Regions from separate parts of the Mycetohabitans rhizoxinica HKI 454 genome, predicted to be linked through region 2. Evidence: predicted binding sites of a transcription regulator. Region 2 holds the regulator's gene; each other region holds the start of a gene.

Region 1 (3,259 bases), on a different replicon from region 2:
GCGCGAACCGCTCTTTGAGCAACCGCACCAGGTGCGCGTCGTGCCAAGTCGGCTCGGCCAGCGCGATGTCCAGCACGCTGGGCGTGAGCGGCGCTCGGCCACGCTCGTGCTCCAGCCTCACTGTCAGGCGCACCACCACCAGCTGTTGCGCGATCAGCCACCCGGTCATCTGCACAAGCAGTCGGCGCGCAGCAAACAGCAGCGCGTCAGTCTGTTCAATGCGCTCCGGCAGCTCAATACGCGCATCAAATTGGGGCGGCACCTGCAGCCACGCATACCCTTCGGGTGCCAAGCCGCGCGCGCGGTCAAGCGCTTCGAGCAGTGCCGTGCCGCACCGCTTGTTCAGGCCCGCACGCGGTAGACGGCACACGTCGGCAATCGTGCGGCAGCCTAAGCCGTCGAACCAATCAGCGTAGCGTCGCGCGGACGGCAGTACGTTCAACGGCCGGCGTCCGAGCACACGTTCCAACGATTCTAATGACAGCGCATAGCCGCCTCCGGAGCGCGCCAACAGCCACGCTGCATAGCCGGTGGGCGCCACCGCCCACTGAGCCGACACGCACAGCGCGTCAATGAGCGCGCGCGCATCGCGGCGCAGTGCCCGGATACCCCGAAAAAGCCGCAGGCTTGCGCTCACGTCCAGCAGCACGCACGCCTCGTCGGTCACCACGACATGAGGGGTAAAGCGCAGCATCGCCATCCCGACGCTGTGCTGTAGCGCCGCTTCGCGTAGGCGATCACGCTCGTGCACGCGCACGTGCGGTGCAAGCGCCAGCACGCCGCCGCGGCGCATGCCGGCGCGAATGCCCAGCATGCGTGCCCTTTCATCGCAATGCGCGACGCGGTCTTGCTCCAGCACCACGCACCCACGCGCGTCAGGCGGATACCCACGCGGGTGAAACACTTCGAGTAGCAGGTAAGGCAGATGCACGCCGATCCACACGGCCATGGCAACTTAATAAGATGGGAGAAGGAATGAGCGGGATATCGAGGGGCGTGTCATGCGTCGGACCACGACGCTTCAGTAGCGTCACCTGCACGCCTGCACTGGCGGGCGCGAGCGCCACACGCAGTGGCGCGGGCGAAGCACTGCGCGACGCGCACAGCGGCCGCAGCAAGAAAAAGAGCGCCGCGCCGCGCTGGGCGGCCAGGTGCAGCCGGCGCAGCACGTCGGCGGATACGCTAGTAAGCCAAAGCAGCACCGCGCCGCATGAGCCGGTGCGCAGCGCCTGTTCGGCCGCCCAGCACGCATCGGCCGTCTTCGGCGCACGCAGCACACACCAGTGGATACTGTCCAGGCCCCAATAGCGCAGCGCTAATGGTTGCACGGTGTGCGGCGGATTGATTAATACGATGGCACGCGGTTGCAGTGTGCGCAGCGCCGGCGCGAGCAAGCGTAACTCGCCAATACCGGGTTGCGAAATAAGCAGCTCAATTAGCGCACCTTGCGGCCAGCCGCCACCGGGCAACTCGGCATTGAGCGTGGTGTAGCCGGTATCGATGCGGCGCTCGCTCGCGCGCGCAAGTTCAGCGCCCCGCCACAGCGTCGGGTGCAGTGACTGGGGCGAAAAGGGCAAAGCTTGACCCATGGAAAACGAAATACTGTATGGATATACAGGTATACTATATCGATAGAAGACGCTTTTTATCTGGCACGAATTAATAAACCGACCGATATCGCACAACCTATGGCGTGAGGTGTTACGGGAAAGCGTCATGGGGGCGCAACGCATCAAAGGCGCTATAGTGTCGTGGTGGTTCGCCACGCATGTGAGCCGTGGACGCAGACCGCGCGGTGCCAACGCTGTCTACTTGCTAAACTAAAAAACAATGGTCGTGGTTTGCCAACGAGGACGAAGCTGACGAATGACTCAAGAACCGAGCATAACGCTCAATGGAACACACCTGACCACCGGGCAAGCGATGACGGTGCGCGTTGCGCTGCAAGCGTTCGGCGCGCTGCTGTCAGAGCCGTACCCACTGGGGCGAGACGAGCGCAACCTGGCACTGACCGAGCTATATCGAGATCGGCTTCGCGAAATTGTGCAGCTGCTGCAGACGTAAGCCACTGAAAAGCGGCTGTTGAGTCACCGATGAGCCAAAACGCGCAGTCAGTCGGTCGATGATGCTGGCTCTCGCCGGGCGGATTAGGCTTAGACGAGCGTCACGTTGAAGATCTGTAGCGCACTTGCGGCACCCGCAGTGAAAGGGGCGCGAACAACTACCCCGACACGCTCGGCTACGGCCCGCAGTTCGAAGCCATCGTGAAGGCATGGCGTCCCGAGCTTGTGAAAGAGTGGACATAGTCTGAGACTATCGACCAGAAGACCCAACCCGACTTGTGAAAGTCGGCGCGATTACGCCGCGACTTCTTATACCTTCAGAGTTGTTGAACAAGACGTTGAGCAAACAGGAACAGTTGTGATTACCAACACAGGCTCACGTCCGCGACGAACGCGCCAAACTGGCGCCTGAACCACGACTTAACCTTGACCCTGCCCTGCCACCGTTGATATGGTCGGAAGGATCCAACTGACCCAAAGCCGTTGATCGCGCCGGGTGGCAGTCGCTGTCACCGGTCAGTTGTCGATTGGATAAGGGCGCGAATGGGGCGGCAATAACATCACAACAGCCAATCATCTTTGAGAAGGCGAAGGTATGCGAGTTTGAAGCAACCCTGCCAAGCCGACTTCTCTACTCACGGTCCGCGGCATCGCAGAGAAGCATAACTTTGTAAGCTCTTTCATCTGGGATCTAGAGCGGAACGATTCTCTTTATCTTTTTTATTTTACTAATGATATCGCAACGCGATCTATTGGAAAGGGCTTGCTACGTGCACAGGTGTGTCCACGGGTACCCGCTTTCATGCGGCCTTTATGTAAAGATTGTGTAATAAATTTCTCTATCTTTACCAACGACCTATGCGAAATGGACAAGCTTCGCGCGCTCCAAGCTACGTGTGTACGGTGCGGTCCGGGATGGTGGAATGTAACTCAACCTGCACCATCACTTATTCGATCCGCACGTTGTTTCGGCTGCGTGCTGCTTACCATTGCCAGCTTCACACGAGCTTCTTCAGCAGTGTGCGTTACCAACAGACGATGTAATAGCTGCCGCATATGGGCATAGCACTATCCGCCAAGAACATGGCGTTTACAGCCCATCGCTGTGCTCAGTTTCCCACTTTTAGCTAACCTGCCGTGCGGCTTCGCTTCGTACCGCGCCGTTTCTTGTTATCGATTGCCGAGCTTACCGATGG
Region 2 (3,259 bases):
TGTGCGGAGCATATGCAGGCGGGTCTCGTCGTGGTCGGTCATCGTGCGCACCGGCTTGGCTCGCTGGTGGACAGGCCCGGAGAATACGTAGTTGCTGGACCGCGTTCGCTGCAGCATCCTGGTTGCCGTCTCGAGCGCGGGCGAAGCGAATGAAGTCGAGTTATCCACCGCTGCAGCGGCGGAAAGGGTTTGAGTTGTCGCGCTACGGTGTGGATTCACATGGGTCGGCCCCGTGTCGCAATGACCCGCATCATGAACCGTTGAGTTTGACTCCAACAAGTTGCCAGCTGAAAACGCCGGTTCGGTTAAAAATCATCCTATACGGCGGGTCCTTCGAATCAGTGCGGTATCGGACTACGAACTCGTTGAGGCCGCGATAGGCGGCACTCGCGCGAACTTCGCCGCTTACGGACGCGCCGGCCGCGGGCTGTCGGCCGCCTGGTGCGCTGGGGCCGGCGGAATCCGACGTACCGGAAACGGCTGCGCCGCGTGTCGCACTCGCTTGCGGAACCCGCACCGGGCCCGGCGGTGTCGTGTCGCTTGCCAAATCGCGCGGGGGCATGCCGGCTAGCAACGCGGCCACACCGTCTGGCGTTGCATAGACTTCGACAATCGGTGCGATTAACGCGGAACCGACCATCGTGCCGACACTGGCGACTGCCTGCGCCAGCGGCGAATCATCTGCATGCGCGCCGACCGCACGCGTGATCCGTGCATTGAGTTCCTGTTTCAAACTGGCACGCAATGCAGGGTAGTCGACGTATCGATTGACCGTCTCGGCGTCGCGCGCATCGGCTGCATGCTCCAGGCGGTTCAGGACGATATAAGGCGACGCGTAGCTGAGCACGCCTGCCACCCCGCTAGCCAGCGTCACCCCTGCGGCGACAAGACGCTTAAATGAGGCCGATGTCATATGCGCAGTTGTAGCGCGAACAAATTAATCCAGCAAACCGTGGGCAACCCCAGTCTCCTCTGCCGCGATATACCGGTCGATCATGCTGCAAACCGCATCGATATGGCCCACTAGTACCACGCGCGATGCACTGCGGTAGACGCGCACCGGTTCGTCCTCCCGCCATGGGCGACGACGGGCCGGTTCGGCCTGAGGCACGCCGTGGCGCAGCGGCACGCGCGCGAAAGCCGGTAAGCTAGATGGCAATTCCATGTACTCCCGCACGACGTGTGCCATGCCGTCGTGCATTGGTGCGGTCGGGCGCTGTGCCGGCGTCGCGCCGCCCATCAACAGACCGAACGAAGTGGCGGGGTGCGATGATGCACCGCATGGCACGAGGCCTCGCAGATGACGCAGGCGCCCGAACGCGCGTAACGGAAACAGGCGGGCAAGTCGTTTCATCGGTTTCTCCGTGTCGGTATTTAGAACGCGTTGGGGCGGATCAAGCCGACCGCAATGCCTTCCAATTCAAAATCTTCTTGTCCCGGGCTCACAATGATGTTCTCGTAATCCGGATTTTCTGCGATCAATTCGATGCCATTTACCAGCCGATGGAAGCGCTTGACCGTCACGTCGTCGCCCAGCCGCGCCACCACAATCTGGCCTTCTTTCACATCGTGCTGTTTCTGTACGGCCAGCAGGTCTCCGTCGAAGATGCCTGCATCGCGCATCGACATCCCGCGTACTTTCAGAAGATAGTCGGGCCGGCTCACAAACAGCGCTGGATCGCACGCGTAATGCTGCGCGATATGCTCCTGAGCCAGGATCGGACTGCCGGCCGCGACGCGACCGACCAGCGGCAGCGATAACTGCATGACCGCTGGATGTGGCAGCGTGTACTGGTGCGGTCCGTCTTCCATTGACAGCAATCGGATCCCGCGTGACGCACCCGCCGCCAGTTCGATCACCCCTTTGCGCGCCAACGCGCGCAAGTGCTCTTCGGCCGAGTTGGCTGAGCTAAAGCCGAGTTCTGCAGCGATCTCGGCGCGCGTCGGCGGAAAGCCGGTGCGCTCGATCGCGCGGCGGATCAAGTCGTAGACCTGCTGCTGACGGGCGGTGAGTTTAGTCATGAGGTTACTGTATGGATGAACAGGTTCCTGTATTTTTATACAGTATTCGCAGTATTTCAAGTGTTACTTGAAATCGTTGTCTGTTTGCTCGTGGCATAAATTGTTGGCGCGCCGCCCGGTCTCTTACGACTTTTGAATATAAAAGCATAAGGAACGATTATTTTTGATAATGAAACGCGTTCGTTAGACTTGGCCGGTCCTCACGACATCCACGGGCATACAAATGAGCGAACAGGTAACGGGGCGGGCGCGGCAGCGCGACAGTGCATCGGTGTGGCGGCGGTTAGCCGCGACATGGGTGCTGACGTGCGGCATCGTGGCCAGTGGCGCGGCCGTCGCGGACAGGACGCTACTCAATGTGTCGTATGACCCGACGCGAGAACTGTACCAGGACATGAATCAAGCGTTCGCAAAAGAATGGAAGGCCAAGACCGGCGAGACCGTATCGTTCAGACAGTCGCACGGCGGCTCGGGCGCGCAGGCGCGTTCGGTCATCGATGGCTTGCAGGCGGACGTTGTCACGTTGGCGCTGGCCTACGATATCGATGCGATCGCCAAGCAGGGATTGATTGACGCGGATTGGCAAAAACGCTTGCCGGACCATGCGGCGCCGTACACGTCGACGATCGTGTTCGTTGTGCGCAAGGGCAATCCGAAACGGATCAAGGACTGGGACGATCTGGTCAAGCCGGGCGTGTCCATCGTCACCCCGAACCCAAAGACTTCCGGTGGCGCACGCTGGAACTACCTGGCCGCATGGGCGTACGCGTTGCACCAGCCGGGTGGCAGTGAGCAAAAAGCGCGCGAGTTCGTCGCAAAGCTGTACAAGAATGCCGGTGTGCTCGATTCCGGCGCACGGGGTGCGACTACCAGCTTCGTGCAACGCGGTATCGGCGACGTGCTGGTCGCCTGGGAAAACGAAGCATTCCTGTCGCTCAAGGAGTTCGGGCCTGACCAATTCGAGATCGTGATGCCATCGGTCAGCATTCTGGCCGAACCACCGGTCGCGCTGGTCGACAAGGTGGTGGACCGCCGCGGCACGCGCAAGCTCGCGCAGGCTTACCTGAACTTTCTGTACACCGAGCAGGGCCAGCAGATCGCGGCAAAGCACTTCTATCGGCCGCGCTCGAGCAAGGTGCCCGACGCGCTGATCCGGCAGTTCCCAAAGCTTAAGTTGTACACGGTCAACGATACATTCGGCGGATGGGCGAAGGCTCAAAAAGTGCATTTTGCCGAC
Region 3 (3,259 bases), 280 kb from region 2:
AGGCTGTACGGCAACTGCAGCACACGATGCGCACCAACGGCAAGGCACTGCATGTAACGTTGACTCTCCCGGTGATGCCATCGGGGCTGACCGCCGATGGCTTGCGCGTACTCGACGCAGCGCTAGACAACGGTGTGACGCTGGATACGGTCAACATCATGGCGATGGACTATGGCAATGGCACAGCTGACATGGGCGCGGCGGCGAAGCGCGCTGCCACGTCAGTCTACGCGCAGTTGGATGCGGCGTACAAGGCGGCGGGCAGCCCGAAGACCGACGCCCAGTTGTGGCAAATGATTGGCGTGACGCCGATGATCGGCAAGAATGACGTGCAAGGCGAGACGTTCTCGCTGGCAGACGCGAAGGCGCTGCTCGACAAAGCTCGCTCGGATGGTATCGGACTGCTCAGTAACTGGTCGATCGGCCGGGACAAGGCTTGTGCGAGCAATAGCGGTGGCGCATCGCCCAGTTGTTCCGGCGTTTCGCAGCAACCGTATGCATTCACGCAGGTGTTCCGGCAACTGGGCGGCCATTGGGGCACTGGCGTGACGCAGGATTCGTCGTATGGTGGCGGCTCGCACGGTGGCAAGCCGACGCCGGGCGCGCAATGGTCCAGCTCGCAAATCTATACAGCCGGGATGACCGTCAAGTACCACGGCGTGACGTATCGTGCAAAGTGGTGGACGCAAGGCGACGTGCCGGGCCAGTCGGAGGTGTGGGCGAAGGTCTGAGCATGCCGCTGTTGCGGCCCGTGGACAGTGTCGGGAACGTGATGAGCGGGGCGGCGCTCAACTTTGCCTTGGATGCCGCCAGCGTGGTGCCGCTCGCCGTCTTGATCGGCGTGCTCGCATAGGTTGTCAGCGGCATATACGGCACCGACGCGGTTAATGACCAGTGCGTATTCAGCGCGTAGTTCAACCCGAGGTCCCGCCGCAACGCCGACTGCGGGCCGCGACCATCGCCGTCATCGGCAACAGCGTGAGTCTGGCGCGCCGGACAGGTGGGCAGGCGAAACACGGCAATACACGTTGCAGGTACGGGCCAGCAATAAAAAGCAGTCCATATGAAATGAATGCGGATGCCATCGACGCCAGTGTCGATCCCGCGATTACCGGTTTGACAAAACGTACGCGTTCCCGCTGCGCCGCCTGTACAAATATACAGGTATACTATCGCCGTTCAACATTGCACAGCCGCCATTCCGATTGCCATGGTTCTGACGCGCCGGATCGCCCATCTTGACATGGATGCCTTTTACGCATCCGTCGAGTTGTTGCGCTATCCCGAGTTGCGCGGCAAAGCGGTGGTGATTGGCGGTGGCCGGAAGGCGGCGCCGCAGACGCTGCCGGACGGCACGCGCCGGTTCGCCCGCTTGGGCGATTATGCGGGGCGCGGTGTGGTCACCACGTCCACGTATGAGGCGCGCGCGCTCGGCGTATTTTCCGCGATGAGCATGATGAAGGCCGCGCAGCTTGCGCCCGACGCTATCCTGCTGCCCACCGACTTCGACTCGTATCGCCACTATTCACGGCTGTTTAAGGCCGCGGTGGCGACATTCACTGATCAGATCCAGGACCGCGGGATCGATGAAATCTACATCGACTTGACCGCGTTGCCTGACGACACGCGAGCGTTGGCGATGCGCATCAAGCAGGCGGTGCGCGACGCGACCGGTCTTACGTGCTCGATCTGCGTTGCGCCAAACAAGCTACTCGCCAAGATCGGCTCGGAGTTGGACAAGCCGGACGGCATGACGATTTTGTCCATCGCGGACCTGCCGACGCGGATCTGGCCACTGCCGGTGCGCAGGGTTAACGGTATCGGCCCGAAGGCGGGCGAGAAGCTTGTGTCGCTGGGCATTGCCACGGTCGGCGATCTGGCGAAGGCCGATCCCGGACTGCTGCAGGAGCATTTCGGCCACAGTTATGCCGCCTGGCTGGCCGATGTCGCCCACGGCATCGATGAGCGGCCGGTGCAAGTCACGTCAGAGCCGAAATCGATGAGCCGCGAAACCACGTTCGAGCGTGATATGCACGTGCGCCACGACCGCGCCTCGCTCTCGGCGATCTTCACGGACTTGTGCGTGCGCGTGGCGCAAGACTTGACGCGCAAGGGCTATGTCGGACGCACGGTCGGGCTGAAGCTGCGCTATGCGGATTTTCGCACTGTCACGCGCGATGTCAGCTTGCCGGAGCCTACCGCGGATGCGGTTGTGATCCGGCGTGCCGCCACCGAATGTCTGAAGCGCGTGCCGCTGGACAAGCGGCTCAGGTTGCTCGGCGTGCGGGTCAGTGCGCTGCGACCAGCGCACGCACAGCGCTTGGTGCGCGAGCCGGTGCAACACAAGTTGCCGTTTGCCGAAGCGGGGCTCAGTTGAGGTGAACTGCACACCCCGTGCTGTGTTTAGCGGACTCAACTCGTGAACGACCTGCGACAGAGCAGGATCGCTCTTACTGCACTCACGTGCGTGACGAAAGCCGTCGATGATCAGCAGCACGGCTCGGTGGCGCGACGGATATCACCGCGCTAGCTGACCGGGAATCCGACGCGCTCCATGGTGCCGATGTGGCGTGACAACAATTGAGCGGCGCGCTCGAGATCATGGCTTTTCAACGCGTCGATGATCAGTTGATGGTCGTGGTTCGAGCGCGATTGCCAGCCGCGCGCCCGGCCGACGGCGAGCACGAAACGCGAACTGGTCAATTGCAGCACGTCCAGCGTCGCCAGCAGGCGGGGCATCGCGCAATGACGCACCAGCGCGTAGTGGAACGCTCGGTTGGCCGCATCCCACGACGCAAGCGAATTGGCGGCGTCGCACGCGGCGTGGGCGCTTTCGAGCGCCTCGAAATGTTCGGCGCGCAGGTGTGGCATAGCGTGGCGCAGCGCGAGCGGTTCGAGCACCGCCCGCATGTCAGCCGCTTCCTTGATGGCGACACGGTCCAATACGGTGACGCGCACGCCACGCCTATGCAGGATTGTCACCAGTCCGATTGCCTGCAGACGCTGGAACGCTTCACGCACGGGCACATGGCTTGCCCCAAATTCCTTGGCGATGTGGTCTTGCCGCAGGGCGGTACCGCCGGCCAACTCCCCACTGATAATACGCTCGCGCAACCGGTCCACGATATGCTCGACCAAGCTTGATGTGTGGGTATCGCTTAGGCGCACGGTGTCCATTTCATAGATTATCTATTTTCATGAGTAAGTAAACTGACGCCAATTCCGTTATAACATCCAAGAAGCAATCGGCGTGAGCATG

What was found. Region 2 encodes LexA, which represses DNA repair genes until DNA is damaged. Its sites were predicted from a motif close to ACTGTATNNNNATACAGT; they were not measured.
Region 1: a site for LexA is predicted at 1,602-1,619, ahead of imuA (translesion DNA synthesis-associated protein ImuA). Genes of this name have one in related genera too.
Region 3: a site for LexA is predicted at 1,148-1,165, ahead of dinB (DNA polymerase IV). Genes of this name have one in related genera too.

The regions. Positions count from the first base shown of each region.
Region 1 covers NC_014723.1:89,677-92,935, reverse strand. The annotation lists gene RBRH_RS19545 (Y-family DNA polymerase) at 1-949, opposite strand, end outside; gene imuA (translesion DNA synthesis-associated protein ImuA) at 876-1,589, opposite strand; gene RBRH_RS19540 (hypothetical protein) at 1,867-2,064, shown strand; partial or broken gene RBRH_RS21610 (DUF7673 family protein) at 2,217-2,306, shown strand; gene RBRH_RS19805 (hypothetical protein) at 3,256-3,259, shown strand, end outside.
Region 2 covers NC_014722.1:1,728,045-1,731,303, reverse strand. The annotation lists partial or broken gene RBRH_RS07625 (universal stress protein) at 1-193, shown strand, start outside; gene RBRH_RS07620 (DUF2939 domain-containing protein) at 251-913, opposite strand; gene RBRH_RS07615 (hypothetical protein) at 938-1,354, opposite strand; gene lexA (transcriptional repressor LexA) at 1,375-2,022, opposite strand; gene RBRH_RS07605 (sulfate ABC transporter substrate-binding protein) at 2,246-3,259, shown strand, end outside.
Region 3 covers NC_014722.1:1,443,456-1,446,714, forward strand. The annotation lists gene RBRH_RS06740 (chitinase) at 1-731, shown strand, start outside; gene dinB (DNA polymerase IV) at 1,211-2,377, shown strand; gene RBRH_RS06750 (GntR family transcriptional regulator) at 2,527-3,177, opposite strand.